Regions from separate parts of the Rhodococcus sp. B7740 genome, predicted to be linked through region 2. Evidence: riboswitches for the same ligand, from Rfam matches in the RefSeq annotation. Region 2 holds a riboswitch; the other holds the start of a gene.
What was found. Region 2 has a riboswitch for cyclic di-AMP ahead of NY08_RS12250 (resuscitation-promoting factor Rpf1 domain-containing protein). Riboswitches for the same ligand answer to the same signal wherever they lie in the genome.
Positions count from the first base shown of each region.

Region 1: it holds a riboswitch for cyclic di-AMP, as region 2 does, so the genes downstream of both, NY08_RS03220 (C40 family peptidase) here and NY08_RS12250 (resuscitation-promoting factor Rpf1 domain-containing protein) in region 2, are expected to answer to the same signal.

Region 1 is NZ_CP010797.1:677,080-685,654, reverse strand. It holds gene NY08_RS03230 (hypothetical protein) at 1-848, opposite strand, end outside; gene NY08_RS03225 (NlpC/P60 family protein) at 879-1,865, opposite strand; gene NY08_RS03220 (C40 family peptidase) at 2,248-2,802, opposite strand; cyclic di-AMP (ydaO/yuaA leader) riboswitch at 2,819-2,982, opposite strand; gene NY08_RS03215 (hypothetical protein) at 3,098-3,379, opposite strand; gene NY08_RS03210 (DEDD exonuclease domain-containing protein) at 3,527-5,293, shown strand; gene NY08_RS03205 (Lrp/AsnC family transcriptional regulator) at 5,348-5,623, shown strand; gene trpD (anthranilate phosphoribosyltransferase) at 5,636-6,697, opposite strand; gene NY08_RS03195 (hypothetical protein) at 6,751-7,227, opposite strand; gene ctaE (aa3-type cytochrome oxidase subunit III) at 7,379-7,990, shown strand; gene qcrC (cytochrome bc1 complex diheme cytochrome c subunit) at 8,074-8,575, shown strand, end outside.
Region 2 is NZ_CP010797.1:2,654,707-2,663,281, reverse strand. It holds gene NY08_RS12260 (helicase-associated domain-containing protein) at 1-2,154, opposite strand, end outside; gene NY08_RS12255 (hypothetical protein) at 2,216-2,404, shown strand; gene NY08_RS12250 (resuscitation-promoting factor Rpf1 domain-containing protein) at 2,482-3,093, opposite strand; cyclic di-AMP (ydaO/yuaA leader) riboswitch at 3,102-3,302, opposite strand; gene NY08_RS12245 (YccF domain-containing protein) at 3,579-3,953, opposite strand; gene NY08_RS12240 (hypothetical protein) at 3,956-4,174, opposite strand; gene NY08_RS12235 (cold-shock protein) at 4,372-4,788, shown strand; gene NY08_RS12230 (DUF2771 domain-containing protein) at 4,802-5,314, opposite strand; gene NY08_RS12225 (MFS transporter) at 5,311-7,101, opposite strand; gene NY08_RS12220 (glutaminyl-peptide cyclotransferase) at 7,105-7,944, opposite strand; partial or broken gene NY08_RS12215 (DUF3027 domain-containing protein) at 7,977-8,575, shown strand, end outside.

The sequences.
Region 1 (8,575 bases), 2.0 Mb from region 2:
GCGTCGGACACCGTCACTGCGGCCACCTCGGTGGACGGCGCGGATCCCGTCAGTTCGGCGAACTCCTCCGCGGAGGACGCGACGAACACCAGCCCGTCGCGCGCCCAATCGTCCCCCCAGAAGTCGGTGACGGCCGCGGTTGCCGACGGAAGTTCGGCGGCCAGGCTCTCGACGAACTGCTCGCGGTCCGGATGCCCCATGACCACCGATGTCCCGGCTGCGGTGGGCACCGAGCGCACCTTCAAGGGCCCGAAATCCCACGGCCCACGCCAGGTGTGGCGTCGGTATTCGGTCAGGTCCGCGTCGTCGACCAGCCGCCATCGACCGTCCCGCTCGGCTACGACCAATGAGACCGGCCGACGCGTCGGCGACGCGTCCGGCCCGGCGACCGCGTACTTCAGATACACCGACGGTGCCCAGACGTCGGTCGAATCCAGCGCCTCGGCGATCTGCGGCGGCACCGGAGTTTCGGGCTCGTCACCCAACTCGTAGTCGAACTCGGAGAAGGGCACGCCCGGCACCACGGCGGCCCGGCGCACCTGCGCCTCCACGAAGTCGGGGGCGGCCAGAGGATCCATCGACTCCCGCAGTGCATCGAGATCGCCGGAGCGAACCGCACGGGCCCACGAGTCCAGGAGAACGGTCACCTCGGCGCGACGCTGCTGATCGTAGGTCGGTGGGTTTCCCGCGACTGTGGAGTCGGCAGTACCTGCGCTGGACGTGCTGTCGAATCGGTGAACAAGAACGACCGAGACGGCCACCGCGGCCACGAGCACGACCGCGAGCAACCGCACTCGCAGCGATCGGGCGAGAACACTCAATCCGGAGCGCCGGTTCGAGCCACTCATGCAGGCGTTCGTCGATCGTCGAGGCGCACCTCAGTATCGACGCGCCCCGTAGTACGGGAACGATGCCATCGACTGAACCTTCACAGGAACACCGAAGGTGGAGGCATGGAGCACGTTGCCGTTCCCGGCATAGATCCCGACGTGAGAGATGTCCGGGTAGAACAGGACGACGTCGCCCGGCTGGAGATCCTTCTGATCCACCGGCGTTCCGCCCGCTGCCTGCGCCTGACTCGACCGCGGCAATGTCTTGCCCACCTGCTTGTAGGCCCACACGACCAAACCCGAGCAGTCGAAGCCGTCCGGACCGGTGCCGCCCCAGACATACGGCTTGCCGATCTGCGTCAGGCCGGCCTGCAACGCACTGGCACCCGATCCCGGCGTCAGATTCTGCAGAATGGTGGTGGGATCGAATCCTTCGGGCAGGGCCGATCCGGCCAGAGCCAACTGCTCGGAGGACGAGAGTGCACTGTAGGCAGCCATGACCTCGGCTATCTGACCCTGCAGCTCACTCTGCTTGGCCTGAAGGTCGTCGCTGACGGCCTTGGCCTGTTCGGCCGCGACACGTGCCTGGTCTGCGGCCGTCGTTGCGGCCTGCTCGGCCGTCACGGCATCCGAGCTCGCCTGCTTGAATCGAGCGACCTGGTCGGCGGTATCGGCAGAGATCACGTCCAGTGCAGACATCTGGTCGAGCAACTGTTGCGGCGAATCGCTGACCATCACGGCGAACAGTCGATTGGTCCGCGCACCCTGGTAATTGACGTTGGCGACCTTGTCCATGGCCGGTTTGAGCTGCGCCAACTGCGCCTGCGCTGCGTCCAGAGCGGCACGACTCCGGTCGACGGCGACCTGTGCGTCGAGTTGCTGCTGGTTCTTGGCGTCGAGATCGATCTGCGCGTTGTGCAGAGCTTCGTTGGTTTGCTCGGACTGGCGAGAGAGCTCGGCGAGTTCGGTCTGCGCATCGGACGCCGAGTCGAATCCCGGTTGCGCGGTCGCCGTCGTCATCGGGACCACGACCATGCACGCGGTCAGTGCGACAGCAACCACCGAGTTGCGGGCCAGCCGCAACGCTCGGGTAGATCTCGATAGGGCCACGGAAAGCGACTCTCCGTCCTCACACGTGTTGCCTCGAGCGAGGCAACGGTTGGAAAAGTGGACCGAAACCGAACCATACCCATGCTCTTGCGGGCGCGGACGTGAACACGGCCCGAAATCGATGGGGATTCGAGGTGACAGGTCACAAAGTAAACATCGACCAGGTCTCGATCAGATTACGAACTAGGGGCTTCCCTGTCCACCGGACCGGCGTGTCGCGCGGCCGGTGTCCGGATACGACGACAGGGCCGAGCCGATGGACGGCTCGACCCTGTCGGTCGATCACAGCGGACGTCGCTCGCTCGAATCAGTAACGGCGAGCACCGTCGAACGGCATCGAGGCAAGCGGAGCAACCTTGACCGGAACGCCGGAGGTGGATGCATGCACGACATTGCCGTTGCCGACGTAGATGCCCGAGTGCGAGCCGCCGTAGAACGACACGACGTCGCCGGGAACCAGGCTGTCGCGCGAGACCGGAGTGCCCGCGGCCGCCTGGTCGTAGCTGGTACGGGGCAGGCTGATGCCGGCCTGCTTGTACGCCCACTGGACGAGGCCCGAGCAGTCGAACGAATCCGGACCCGAAGCGCCGTACACGTACGGTGCTCCGATCTTGGACTCTGCGGCCTGAACGGCCTTTGCTGCCGGGGTGACCTGGGGTGCCAACGGCGCACCCGGTGCAGGCACACCCGGGATGTTGAGGGGAGGGAGGCCCGGGATGTCAGGAATCTCGAAGGTTCCGACGCCGGGAATGGTGAGGGGGGCCGCCATTGCGGGTGCAGCGGGAAGGATGACCACGCCTGCAGTGAGCGCTCCGGCTACGAGGACTCGCCGCAATGATCGGTTGGAAAGTTGTGACGCCACGAAAGATGGTGCTCCGTTTCTTCCTATCGTCCGCCGACCGAGTTAGCTGACGGGTTCGGGCTGGGAAGAGCAGCCCTACCCACCGGCCACCGTGTGGTGGCTCAGCGGGATTCACCCCAGTAGATATCGGGTTCCCGGTACGAACACTCTCGCGAGTGAACGATTAGGCGGTGACTTGCGACGCCACTCCGGTTTGGACTGGCGAGACTCCGCAAGGTCTCAGGAAGGTTACGAAATGGCATACCCCCGTGTCGACCCCAACTCGCCGAGGCGAGCGGATTCGGCTCGATTCTCGCTAGCCGGCGCGCTGATCCCCCGGTGTGTCACGAGTCGATAACAACGGAACCTCGGCGGTGTCGTCATCGTTCACAACGAGCTTGAGTGCGGGCACGAGGCCGACATCGGCGAGCACACCCATGGCACCGAGTTCTTCCTGCTCGAGAGTGATACGAGACGGCGGCCCGACCCACCGGCCGTCCGATCTCGACGGCATCCCCGGAGCCCCCAGAAGCACCGTCACGACGCAGTCCGCGCAGGCGATGTCACGGACCAGGCAGTCACTGCAGTCGATGATCATTGTGATCCTTGTCTCTTTGCGGTTTCCGGCGGCCGAATCGGCCGACGAAGCGAAAGATAGCGACGGGCACCGACAGGTTTCGTGACACGGCGACGTTCGACGGCACCATGAACGTTCTTGTCGGGGGTCGGCCCTAACGTCGTCGCGGTGAGCCTGCCCATCCAGCTGACGTTCGACGAACTCGACACCCCGCTGCACGAGACCACGTTCGTCGTCGTCGACCTCGAGACCACCGGCGGGAGCGCGGACACCGAGGCCATCACCGAAATCGGGGCGGTCAAGGTACGAGGCGGCGAAATTCTCGGCGAATTCGCCACCCTGATCGACCCGGGCAGATCCATCCCGCCGTACATCGTGGAACTGACCGGCATCACATCGGCGATGCTCATCGGCGCGCCGCGCATCGAACGGGTTCTTCCCGGTTTCCTCGAGTTCGCACGCGGTTCGGTGCTGGTGGCGCACAACGCCGGCTTCGACACGGGATTCCTCAGAGCCGCCGCCAGTCGTCTCGACATCGCATGGCCGCGGTTCCAGGTGCTGTGCACGGTCAAGCTGGCTCGACGAGTTCTGACGCGCGACGAGGCACCTTCGGTGAAGCTGTCGGCGCTCTCCACACTGTTCCGATCCGGTACCAGGCCCACCCACCGCGCGCTCGACGACGCCCGAGCGACCGTCGACGTTCTGCACGGACTCATCGAACGGGTGGGCAATCAGGGGGTTCACAGCTACGCCGAGTTGGTCGACTACCTACCCGCGGTGTCGGCCGGCCAGCGCGCCAAACGCGGGCTGGCTGCTCACCTTCCCGGTACGCCCGGCGTCTATCTGTTCCGCGGCCCGTCCGACGAGGTGCTGTACGTCGGTACGTCCAACAACCTCAAGCGGCGTGTGCGCAACTACTTCACCGGTTCGGAGACGAGAGGCCGGATGAAGGAGATGGTCGCACTGGCGACTCGCGTCGACCACGTCGAGTGTGCGCACGCGCTCGAAGCCGGGGTCCGCGAGTTACGTCTGCTCTCGGCGCACGTCCCGCCGTACAACCGCCGCTCGAAGTTCCCCAGGAAGGGGTGGTGGATCACCCTGACCGACGAGGCGTTCCCCCGCCTGTCGATCGTCCGCACACCGACACCGAACAGTCTCGGACCGTTCTCGGTTCGCGGCGACGCCGCAGAGGCCGCTGCGCTCGTCGCCGAGTTCTGCCGCCTGCGAACCTGCACTCGCCGACTCGCGCGCTCGGTTCGACACGGCGACCAGTGCCCGGCAACAGACGTCGGAGGCTGCCCTGCGGCACTGTGCGGCCCGTTGACGGCCGACGAGTACTCGGACGCCCCGAGGCAGTTTCTCGCGCTCGTGTGCGGTCAGGACGATGCCGTGCTGTACTCCATGCGCCGCCGCGTCGCCGAGCTCGCGGACAAGGAGCTGTTCGAGACGGCCGCTCGTCTGCGTGATCGAATCGCGATCACCGTCGATGCACTACGCAGGATGCACCGATCGGCGGCGGTGGCCGCCATTGCCGAACTCGTTGCGGCGAAACGAACGGCCGACGGCGGGTGGGAGTTGATCGTGGTGCGCTTCGGCCGTCTGGCCGGCGCTGCCGTCGCACCGCGCGGAGTGCATCCGATGCCTGTCGTCGATGCCATCACCGCGTCGGCCGAAACGGTGCTGCCCGATACGACGCCGCTTCGCGGTGCGCCGCCGGAAGAAGTGGGACTGATCGCGGCGTGGTTGCGCACGGACGGAGTCCGGATCGTGCGCACGAGCAGCGGGTACTGCAGCCCGGCACGGTCGGCGGGTTCGTGGGAGTCGTGGTGTCGGACGGCGAGAGAAGCAGCGAGGGCAGGAGTGGAGCCTGCGGAACGACCGTTCAAGGCAGGAGTGGAGCCTGCGGAACGGCTTTCGGGATATGGCAGCCATTAGGGTTTGGGGGTAGCTCGCGTCGGATACCGAGCTCGAGATGCTGGAGGAGCACAGATGATCAATGCCATCGTCTTGATCGACGCCGAGGCCGATCTGATTCCGGAGGCGGCGCAGGCCGTGGCCGATGTCGACGGGGTGTCGGAGGTCTATTCGTGTGCTGGGGATGTCGATTTGATCGCCATCGTCAAGGTTCGCGATCATGCTTCGATCGCAGAGGTCATCACCAAGCACATCAATCGAGTGAGGGGTGTGCGCAGCACCACCACTCACATTGCGTTCCAGTCCTATTCGAGTGCCGATGTCGATGCGGGGTTCTCGATAGGCGAATAGGTGCGTTCGGTGTCAGTCGGCGAGTTCGGTGGTGCATCGACCCCAGTCGGCGAGTAGCTGTGCTGCCGCGCCTGAATCGACTGTCTTTGCGGCAGTGACCAATCCGGCTTCGATCCGGGCGTGGAGGTCGTCGGATACGCCGTGGTGCGCTGCCATTGCTGCGGCAGCGTTGAGCAGTACTGCGTCGCGGACGGGGCCGTGTTCACCGGCGAACACTCGGTGCGCCACGGCCGCGTTGAATTCTGCGTCTCCGCCTCTGAGTGCTTCGATGGGCGCTCGGGCGATTCCGTAGTCGACCGGGTCGATGGTCTCGACCGTGACGGCCCCGTCGGACACCACGTGCACGGTGGTCGTGGTGGACAGGGTGATCTCGTCGAGGCCGTCGTCACCGCGCACGACGAGCACCGAACTGCCGCGTTGGGCGAATACGCCCGCGACGACGGGGACAAGATTCTCGAAGGCGCAGCCGATCAGTCCGGCGCGGGGGCGGCCGGGGTTGGTCAGCGGGCCCAGCACATTGAACGCCGTCGGGATCCCGATCTCCTTGCGAGCGGGACCGGAGAAACGCAGCGCGGGGTGATGGATCGGGGCGAAGCAGAACCCGATACCGACCTGCTCGACGCTCGACGCGACTCCGGCAGCGCCCAGGTTCACGTGCACTCCCAGCGCTTCGAGCACATCGGTCGTTCCGCTCTTGGACGACGCTGCGCGGTTGCCGTGTTTGACCACTCGTACACCACTGGCGGCGACGACGATGGCGGCCATCGTGGAGATGTTCACGGTGTCTGCTCCGTCACCGCCGGTTCCGACGACGTCGACGGCGTCACGGTCGGTCTCGACGAGAAGGGCGTGCGAGAGCATCGACTCGGCGAGACCTTCCAGTTCCGCAGGCGTCGGGCCCTTCATCTTCAGCGCCACCCCGAAGGCGGCGATCTGCGCGGCTGTGGCGTTGTCGGACATGATCTCGTCCATCACCCAACCGGTGTCGGCGCTCGACAGGTCGGAGTACGTGGTCAACGCTCCGAGAATTCGACGCCACGTTCGCGGCTGCTCGTCACTGGTCGGTGCGGTCATGGTGGTTGTGCCGTGCCCTTCTGCCGTCGATGCCCGTACGGTGCGGTGGAAGCTTAGCCAGAGGCTGCGCCGGGCTGCGCAGGCTGCAGTGCGTCCCACCCGAGTACCGCTCCCCCTCGTCGCTGGGCGAGCCCGGCCATGCGAGAACGCTCCTGTGAGCAGTGCAAGGCGTCGAGCACCTGAACACGTTGCAGTACCAGAGGCACGCCGTCGTCGACCCGAGGGCGGTAACCGGAGTTCTCCGGTAGATCGACGACCGGTCCCACCTCGTAGCCGTCCTGAGCCGCGACCGCCGCAGCGTCCTCGACTTGGTGCGAGGGCAACACCAGATGATGCCGGAGCACCACGTCCGCCGATTCCGTCCACACCGGCTGGGTCCTCGCTGCTTCGTCGAGCACGGCCGAACACGCCTGTGCATCGTCGAAGCAACTCGCCACTGTCACGAGGTCGTCACGGGTGGGGTCCAGAGGTTCTGCCGTCGATCGCGAGAACAGTCTCCGAAACCATCCACCCTCGGTGCGCTTTGCCATGAGGCCAGCCTTGCACGACTGGACCCTACCGGCCCGTACAGGGGCTCTCACCAGCACGGGAACAAGGACGGACCCGGATTCGTTCCGACACGACGCGCCAAGAGCGGACCCGGATATGCCTTCCGTACTACGACGGGTCATACTTCTCTTTGTGACGAGCGCTGTAGGGACTCAAGGATCGGCAATCACCCAACGCGTGCACTCGCTGAACCGTCCCAATATGGTCAGCGTCGGCACGATCGTGTGGCTGTCGAGTGAACTCATGTTCTTCGCCGGACTGTTTGCGATGTACTTCGTCGCACGCGCCCAGGCGAATGGAATCTGGCCGCCCGAGCCGACGGAGCTGAACCTCGCTCTCGCTGTGCCGGTGACCGCGGTGCTGATCGCATCGTCGTTCACCTGTCAGCTGGGTGTGTTCGCCGCCGAGCGAGGTGACGTCTTCGGACTCCGCCGCTGGTACATCATCACTCTGATGATGGGCACGTTCTTCGTGGCCGGCCAGGCGTACGAGTACTACCACCTGGTGCACGAGGGCACGACGATCTCGAGCAGCGTGTACGGCTCGGTCTTCTACATCACGACCGGCTTCCACGGACTGCACGTGATCGGCGGACTCATCGCCTTCGTCTTCCTGATCACCAGAACGTTGGTCAGCAAGTTCACGCCAGCACAGGCCACCGCCGCCATCGTCGTTTCGTACTACTGGCACTTCGTCGACATCGTCTGGATTGCCCTCTTCGCAACGATCTACTTCATCCGCTAGTGACAGTCAGCACGCCAAAGATAACGAGCGAACGGATTCAGCCCCCGACGTTCGGTCCGTCCCGACACGACAAGGGATAGAAGATGAGTTCATCTCCCCCAGCAGCATCCGACGACAACGCCGCCTCCAAGACGAGACGGCAGCGTAAGACGCGCCGACGCATCACCGGTGCGCTCGTTCTGATGATGGGCCTTCTGAGCGCAGGATTCCTCGCCTCGGCTCTGACGCCGGCTCCGCAGGTCGCGACCGCCGATACCGATTCGGCAGCGCTGATCCGCGAGGGCAAGCAGCTCTACGACACGTCCTGCGTCACGTGCCACGGAGCCAACCTGCAGGGTGTTCAGGATCGCGGACCGAGCCTCATCGGCGTCGGCGAAGCGGCTGTCTACTTCCAGGTGTCGAGCGGCCGCATGCCTGCCGTCCGCAACGAGGCGCAGGCGCTGCGCAAGCCGCCGAAGTTCAACGACAAGCAGATCGACGCGCTGGGTGCCTACATCCAGGCCAACGGTGGCGGACCGACGGTCATCCTCGACGAGAACGGCGAGATCGCTCAGGAGTCCCTGCGCGGCGACGACATCGGACGCG
Region 2 (8,575 bases):
GTCGACGTAGCCGATGCTCACGCTCCGTTTGACCTTCGCCGCGGTCTGCAGCAGCGTCATCGTCGCGGTGCTGCTGGCTCGAGATCCGTCGGCGCGCACCACCGCGCCGCCGTTGCCTGCCGCTCTGTCGGCTGCGCGCATTCCACGCACCAACGAACCCAGCTGTTCCTCGGTCGGGACGGCCGGAGTGCGGAACGTCTGGCGCGGCCGCCTGGCCGATACCCTCGACCCGCGGGCACGCAGATCGACGATGGTGCCGGACGAGTCCTCGCCCGCAGGCGCGAATCCCGCTCCGGCCAGGACCGTGAGCACCTCGGCGAGCGGGGCCTGTGAGATCGCGACGGTCGGAGCCAGTGCCCTCAGGGCCAGGGATTCGGCTGCCGGCGACGCCATCACCTCGGCCAGCAGGGCCGGGTCCTCGCATCGAACGAACGACGCGGCGACGCCCGCTCGTAGGCGGCCGTGCCGACGAGCCACGTCGTCGATCAGGTAGGTCAGGGCCTGGGGTACCGGCGTTCGCGAGTGGGTGGCGAACAACGAGTGCAGTTCGGAGGCGGTCAGTCCGACGTCGAGGGCGCGGCGCAGGCTGGTGTCGCTGATCCGATACATCGTGGCTGCGCCCGCGGACTCCACGTCGGCGACCAGTTCGATTCGATCCTGTAGTTCGGGCTCGAGGGGTCCGGGTGCCACCAGGGTGAGGTCGGCCTGCACCAGGACGTAGTCGATGGGCTCGGGCAGCGTCGCGCGCATGTCTGCCTCGGCGTTGCCGTCGTGCAGCAGGGAGCGTCCCGGGGTCGAGATCGCCCCGCGGGCGACGATACCGAGAGCCGTAGCTTCGGCGAGAACATGTCCGACGGGGGTGACGCCGAAGCGTCCCGACCACCGGGGTCGACGCCACGCCAGGGTGCGGGCGAGATCGGCGGGCTGTGCTGCGTGTCCGCTGCCGAGTTCGGCGAGCAACTCGAGAATCATCCGTCGATCCCGGGGTGCGGCCGGGGAGCGGACTTCGTCGGACAGGGCGGCGATGGGCTTGTCGTTGGGGTCACGCATCCCGATGACCCACGGTGCCCGTGGCACTTCGAGCCAGGCGGAGGCGAGGGTGTGCCAGCGGGCGGCGGGGGCCGCGGTGAGCCACGCGTCGACGGCGGGTGTGGGTGCCCAGTAGTCGTCGCCGTTGTCGGACGCAGGCACCGGGTCCGGTGTTCCGCTCGAGATGAGATGGGCGGCGGCCAGCAACTCGACGAGGATGCTCACTCGATCGTCGTCGAGGCCGGTGGCCTTGGTGATCTTGCGGAGCTCGCGCACTCCGAGGCCGCCGGCCTTGAGGGCGGGTGCAGGCGAGGCCGACAACGCCTCGATCACGGCCACGCAGTGTCGGTTCAGCTCCAGTGCCTCTCCCGCGGCAGCGGCGTCGACATCGGCGAGCGAATAGGTGCTGGTGGCGAGCTTGGGTTCGGCGAGCGAGCGTGGATCGGACATCGGTTCGCCGCGCAGGATCTGCCCGACCTGGACGGGAAGCTCGACGGTTTGCTCGTCCAACCAGATCAGTAGGCCTGCGGCGAGCAGCTTCTGGACGGGTCGATCGGGCGGTGTGCCCGGTGCGGCGTCTCGGGTGCGGCCGGTCGGGGACGATCTGGCGAGGGTATCGAGAAGGCTGCGTTCGCCGTCGCCGAGCTCGGCCAGAGCCGCGGTGATGTGTGATTCGGTGAGGTTGTCGACCGGGTCGAGTGCGCGGCCGATACGCCACGGCACCGCGTCCGCCGCGGTGGCGCTGATTCGGAAGCCGGCTGCATCGCCCCACACCAGCAGGCGTTCGCGCAGCTGGGCCAGTGCCCTGTCCACGCTCTTGGCCGGTGCGCGTTTGGCGACCACTGCCAGCAGCGCGGCGCGAGTGACGGGTCGTTCGTACGCTTCCTCGATGGCGAGGATCTCGAGGATCGTCAGGGCCAGGGTGTCGAGGGTGTCCGCGGTGTGCAGGATCGATCGGCGCTGCTCGGCCCGTCCGGCCAGCACGGCCAGGGATGCGGGCGGCGGCGCGGTCAGATCCGGACGCAGCGACATGGCCTTGATCAGCTCGGCGTCGCTGCGAGCTGCGATCCATTGCGGCAGATCAGGAGCCGTGTCGGTGTGTCGGTGCGCAGTCGTGTCGGTCATCGTCTATCAGATTAGAGACCTGGGCTGGTGCTCGCCGCAGGGCAGGTGTCAAAATGGGCCCATGGTGAACAAGTCGAAGAAGCCCTACGTCGATCCAGGCTGGCCGGACACCGCTCGCGGTGACCACGCGGTGACCGAACTCTCGTCCGCTCGATCGGGTGGCTTGTCACCCTTCGGTGAGGACACCGAGTTCCCGCTGCCCGTCGAAGACCTGCCCTACGCCCACCCGGTGACCGTGGTCAATCGCTGATTGCGGACCTCGAACACGAAAAAGCCCCCGACGATCGTCGGGGGCTTTTCTCGTACGAGCTCGAACTGCCGTGCAGCCTACTGGGGCAGGAATGCCTTGTTGGCCTGGTAGAAGTTCACGATCTGCGGATCGAGCTGGATGCCCTGAGCCGCGTTCTGCACGAACGCTGCGATCTGCGGATCGTTGGTGATGTTCTGGACGGCGGTGACGATGCCTTCGACGACCTCGGCCGAGCTGTCCACGGCCGGGATGGACGTGAGGTCGGGGAGAGCGGGAACCTCCGGTGCCTTCGGGGTGACCGGAACGCTGCGCTCGGTGGGCGCGCTGTTCAGGCCGAGGCTCGAGGAGCAGGACGGCCATGCGCCCCAGCCCTGCGAGTCGAGGACCTTCTCCGCCACTGCGATCTGCTCTTCGCGGCTGGCCTGGTTGGCCGTGGCGGCGTACTGCTGGCCGCCGTGTGCGTTCCAGGTGCTGGGGGAGAACTGCAGCCCGCCCTGGTAGCCGTTGCCGGTGTTGATGCCCCAATTGCCGCCGGCTTCACACTGTGCCAGGCGGTCCCAGTCGGAATCCGGTGCCGCGTTGGCGGTGCCGGTGAAGGCGATGCTCGCGGTGCCCATGATGGCTCCGGTGACTGCCACCTTCGCGACGGTCTTGCCAGTGGTGCTCGGCTTGCGATGACGTCCGCTCATACGAGTTGAAATCCTCTCCACACGCGCCTGCGAGGTCAGCTGTCGGGTTCGGGCTGAGAGGTAGCCCGGCCTTTTCGCTCACTCCTCGGAATGAGCAATTGGGCTTAACCCCAAGGGAAGTCGGGGCGGCTTCGTGAGCCGCTACAACTTCCCGGTTGTCCGTGGAGGACGTGGGTCCCCCGTCCTCGTCCCCTGGGTGATCGTCGAGGGTGTTCCGGTTCCCGCGGGACGAGGTTTGGCGCTGCGGGCCGGAATTCGGCCGAACTTTCCGGCCGCTGCTGACCGTACTGAAATTCCCGCCTTACGTCACTATTTGGTAACTGTCGATTTCGGGGCGTCGTCGAGAGCGCATTTCGTACCTGTTTCGGGTCTCTCGAGTCGGCCCAGCTAGTGGACGTGCCGGGCATTGAACCCCTGTCCGTTGCCTGTCCGTTACCCGAGCGTGATGTGATGGAAGTCACATCGGCGTCGCCTCGTTCGAGAGGTCACCGAACGGCAACGATGTCCTTGCCGAGGGGCATGAGGGATACGGGAATCATCTTGAGGTTCGCGATCGCCAGCGGGATGCCGATGATGGTGATCGCCATCGCGAGCGCAGTGAGCACGTGAGTCAGGGCCAGCCACCAACCGGCCAGAATCAGCCAGAGCACGTTCCCGATGAGCGCGCCCGATCCGGACCCCGGCTTGTCGACGATCGTCGACCCGAACGGCCACAGCGCGTAGACGCCGATGCGGAACGACGCGATCCCGAACGGGATCGTCACGATGAGGATGCACAGCAGCAGTCCGGCGAGGAAGTAGCCGAGCGCCAGCCACAGGCCGCCGAAGACCAGCCAGATGATGTTCAGAATCAATCGCATGGTCAGCGCGCCCGTCGTCCGGATGCCAGCGCGTACACCAGGGCCAGCAGGAAGCCGGTCGGCGCGGAGAACATGGCCGTCAGATACAGCCCCAGTGGGGGCTTGGCGTCGGAGAAGATCGGAAACATCAGGATCGCGACGATGGCGACGAGGCCGATCGCGAACAGGGTCAGCGCGATGCGCAGCAGGGCGGTGCTGCTCTTACGGGTCGTTGTGTCCACGTACCCCACGGTAGTGCGAAGCGGGGCGCTGTGAGGAGCACGGTGCGGGAACAAGTCGAATGCTCTATCCGGGCTCACCGCGCTAGACTGAAGTATTCGCGTCCTACGTTCTCGTGGGGCGCGAAACTTGTGCGGGCCGACCATCGGTCCCACGAACAACGCAACTATCGACAGCAACAGATGAACGGGTGAGCTCAGTGCCGACCGGCAAGGTGAAGTGGTACGACGTCGACAAGGGATTCGGATTCCTCTCGCAGGAGGAAGGCGAGGACGTCTACGTGCGTTCCTCGGCGCTGCCCGAGGGCGTCGAAGGCCTCAAAGCCGGCCAGCGGGTCGAGTTCGGGATGGCCGCGGGCCGCCGCGGGCCGCAGGCACTGAGCCTGAAGGTCCTCGAGCCCGCACCGTCGGTGCGTCAGAACACCGGCAGCACCCGCCGCGAACCCGTCGAGCGCAAGCACACTCCCGACGAACTGCACGGGATGGTCGAGGACATGATCACGCTGCTCGAAGCGACCGTGCAGCCCGAGCTCCGCAAGGGCAAGTACCCGGACCGCAAGATCGCGCAGCGCATCTCCGAGGTGGTCCGGGCCGTCGCCCGCGAGCTGGACAGCTGATCCCGGGGAGGAACTACGGGCGCGTGCCGATCGACCAGATGGCGTGGCTGACGAAGCCCTCCTGATTGGTGTCGGTGTCGATGATGCCGGTGGGCAGACGAATTTCGATACCCAGCAGGGTCCGGTCGCTGTCGTCCGTGGTGGGCACCGTGACGCTGAGCCTGGTTCCGGGTTCGTTGAACTCGCTGTCCTCGACGACGTTCCCGCTGTCGTCGCCGTAGACACGGGCCAGCACCCACGGCGCCGAGTAGACGGCCTCGGGGAGTGAGAGCTGCACCGTCGGGGCCTTGCCGACCTCGATTTCGGTCGTCTCGCCGACATTGGTGCACAGCGGGTCGGTGACGGCGCAGTACAGGTACGGCTCCACCTCGACGGCCCGGCCGTTGGCGTAGGCGGAGACGGTCGGTTCCTTCTCCGGTGCGTTCCCGATCAACAGTGCGAGGACCGCGACGAACGCAGCGGCGACGACGAACAGACCAGCGACGGTCAGGGCGGCGATCTTCTTGGTACGGGGAGCGAGATTCACTTGGTCACGTTTTCGCCGAAGGAACCGTCGGACACTTCTTGTTCGACGTGGTCGGGGCGGTTGCCGCCGAAGCCGGGCAGAAGCGATCTGCCGCGGTAGGTGAGGAATGTCTGCACGAGCCCGATCGTAAGCAACACCGACACCACCGTGAAACCGAGCCAGTACTCGGTGGGGAGCAGGACGCCGAGCGTGCCGCCGAGGACCCAGCACAGCTGCATGACGGTTTCCGAGCGGCCGAATCCCGACGCGATCGATTCCGGCGGCAGGTCGGCCTGCAGCGATGCGTCGAGGGAGACCTTGGCGAGTGCGCTGGCGCTCGACGCGACGAGCGCGGCCACCGCCGCGGTCAGCAGGCTGTCGGTGATGGCAGCGACCACGGCCACCACGGTCACGGCGATGGTGCACCGCAGGACGACCAGGGACGGCCGACCGAGCTTGATCCTGGCACCGAGCGCGTTGCCCGAGAAGTTGCCGAGACCGGCGGCGGCCCCGACGAGTCCGAGCATCGCAGCCTGCTGAAGCGGCTCGTGTTCGGTACGGGACTTGGCAACGAACGCGATGTAGAGCGTGAGGAACCCGGTGAGAACCCGGATGGTGCCGTTGCCCCACAGACCGACGATGACCGCGCGGCCGAGGGGCTGTCTGCGGTTCTTGGTGCTGCTCGACGTCGGCGGGGCCGAGACCGTGCGGCGGAGGTTCTCGGTCGGGGCACCGCTTCCGGCGTAATCGCGTCCACCGTGCTGATCGGCGTGGTAGCTCAGGGTCGCGGGCACTTCGCCCTCGGTGATCTCGACCCAGGACGGGATGCGCATGCTCAGATACGCGCCGAGCACGGTGATCGCGGCGACGAACCACAGGGCTCCCGGTGAACCTGCGACGAACGCGATGCCGCCGGCGAGCGCCCCGGCAGCGATGGTGCCGCCGAGCAGACCGAACACCGTCAGACGGGAGTTGACGCGAACGAGGTCGATCTCCGGCGGCAGTACTCGCGGCGTCACCGCGCTCTTGAGCACCGCAAAGGACTTGCTCAGGACGAGCATGCCGAGCGCGGCCGGATACAACACCCAGCTGTCGAAGTTGAACACCAGCACCACCGCCAACACGGTGCGCAACCCGAAAGAGGTGGCCAGCGCGATGCGACGGCCGTGCTGCAATCGGTCGAGCAGTGGCCCGATGAGCGGCGCGATCAGCGCGAACGGTGCGATGGTGATGACGAGATACAGCGCGACCTTGGTCTTGTCCTCACCGGTGGCAGCCGAGAAGAAGAGCGTGTTGGCCAATGCGATCGCCAGGGCGGCGTCCGAAGCGAAGTTCGCCATGGTGGCGTACGTGAGTGCGGTCAAACCGGACTTGTCGGCACCGTCCGCCTTCGCGGCTCGCTGGAAGGACGCGATGCCCTTGCCGGTCAGCTCGCGGCCGCGCATGGCGGCGACGCGGGTGACGGTCAACTTCTTGGGCATCGGCGGCGGCTTGCGTGCGCCGGCCCTGCCACGCGCGGCAGTGATCTGCTCGGTCCGCGGCGGGTGCAACGGCGGCAACGGCTGACGCCGACTCGGCACATGGGTGGACGTCAGGGGAACAGCGGGTGGGTAGTTCGCCAGACCGGGGTGCTCGGTGGGGTCAGGAGCGGAGCCTGCGGAGTGCTCGGTGGGGTCGGGAGCGGAGCCTGCGGAGTGCTCGGTGGAGTCGGGAGCGGAGCCTGCGGAGTGACCGGTGGGGTCGGGAGCGCCGTTGCGCTCGGGGTCGTCCGCACCCGGTGGGGTGTGGGGGAGACGTGGATCGGTCACGGGTCAATTCTGTCCTACCGGCGCGGTATCGGTGAATCGCACCTCGAAGATCTTGGGCCAGTATTTGCCGGTCACGAGGAACCGGTCGGTGCCGGGGATCTGTGCGATGCCGTTGAACACGTCGGCACCGCCTCGTTCAGTGGCCGACATCGAATTCCACAGTGGGGTGCCGTCGATCACGGCGGTCACCGTGCCGGTCGCGGGATCGATGCGCATGATGTCGAATGTCTGCCACACGTTGGCGTACACCGATCCGTCGTCGGCGCATTCGAGTTCGTTGAGTCGCTCGACCGGATTGCCGTCGAGCGTGACGTTCACGGTGGACTCGACGTCGAACGACGTGGGATCGCGGAAGGTGAGGGTGGACGAGCCGTCGCTCATCACGAGGCGGTCGTTCGGTGTCTGCGTGCACAGCCCCCAGCCCTCGCCGTCGTAGTTCACCCGGCGTCGCTCGGCCAGAGTGTTCGGGTCTCGGGCGATCGCGACGCCGTCCTGCCAGGTGATCTGCCACAGGGTGTCGCCGTCGACGGTGATGCCTTCGCCGAACAGGTCGGTCGGCAGATCCACGCGATCGAGTTCGGTCATGGTCTCGAGCGAGGTCCGCCTGACGAACGAGGAGCCTTCCAGTCCGGTGCCCTCGTAGAGGACGTCGCCGTCGATCTCGAAGCCCTGGGTGAATGCGTCGTCGCCGCGGTCGTATTCGCGCACGATCTCTGTCGTCAGGGCCGGAACCGAGTCGGAGGTCACCGGGGCCGGCTGCGTCGACGACGAGCAGGCGGACACAGCCAGCAGCGAGGTGACTATGGCGGCGTAGGTGCGAGCGCTGGCGGTCATTGCACCCATGATGGCAGCCCGAACTGGGCGTCACCGAGTCGATGCGGCAAACTGAATGTGTGAGTTTCGTATCTTCTCCAGAGCTCGATTCCATCCGCCCCGTCTTGGCCGATGCCGTGGACCTCGCGCGGCAGGCTCTGCTCGACCTGGGAGAGGGCGGTGTCGGGGAGTACCTCGGGGTCACCGCTGAGGACGCCAGTGCGGCCACTCACCGGTTCGCCAGCGATCTCGAGGGGTACCGAGGATGGCAGTGGGCCGTCGTGGTCGCCGCCCCGGAGGACGCGGACCACGCCACGATCAGTGAGCTTGTTCTGCTTCCTGGCCCCGATGCTCTCGTGGCTCCGTCCTGGGTGCCGTGGGACGAGCGCATCCGTCCCGGCGACCTGGGACCGGGCGATCTGCTCTCTCCGCGTCAGAACGATCCGCGGCTCGTGCCGGGGTACCTGGCGTCCGGTGACCCTGCGATCGACGAGGTGGCAGGCGAGATCGGTCTGGGCCGAACACAGGTCACCAGCCTCGAGGGGCGCCTCGACGCTGCCCAGCGGTGGCACGACGGTGATTACGGTCCCGATACCGAGATGGCAAAGGCCGCGCCGTCGACCTGCGGGCTCTGCGGCTTCTATCTCCCCATCGCCGGCTC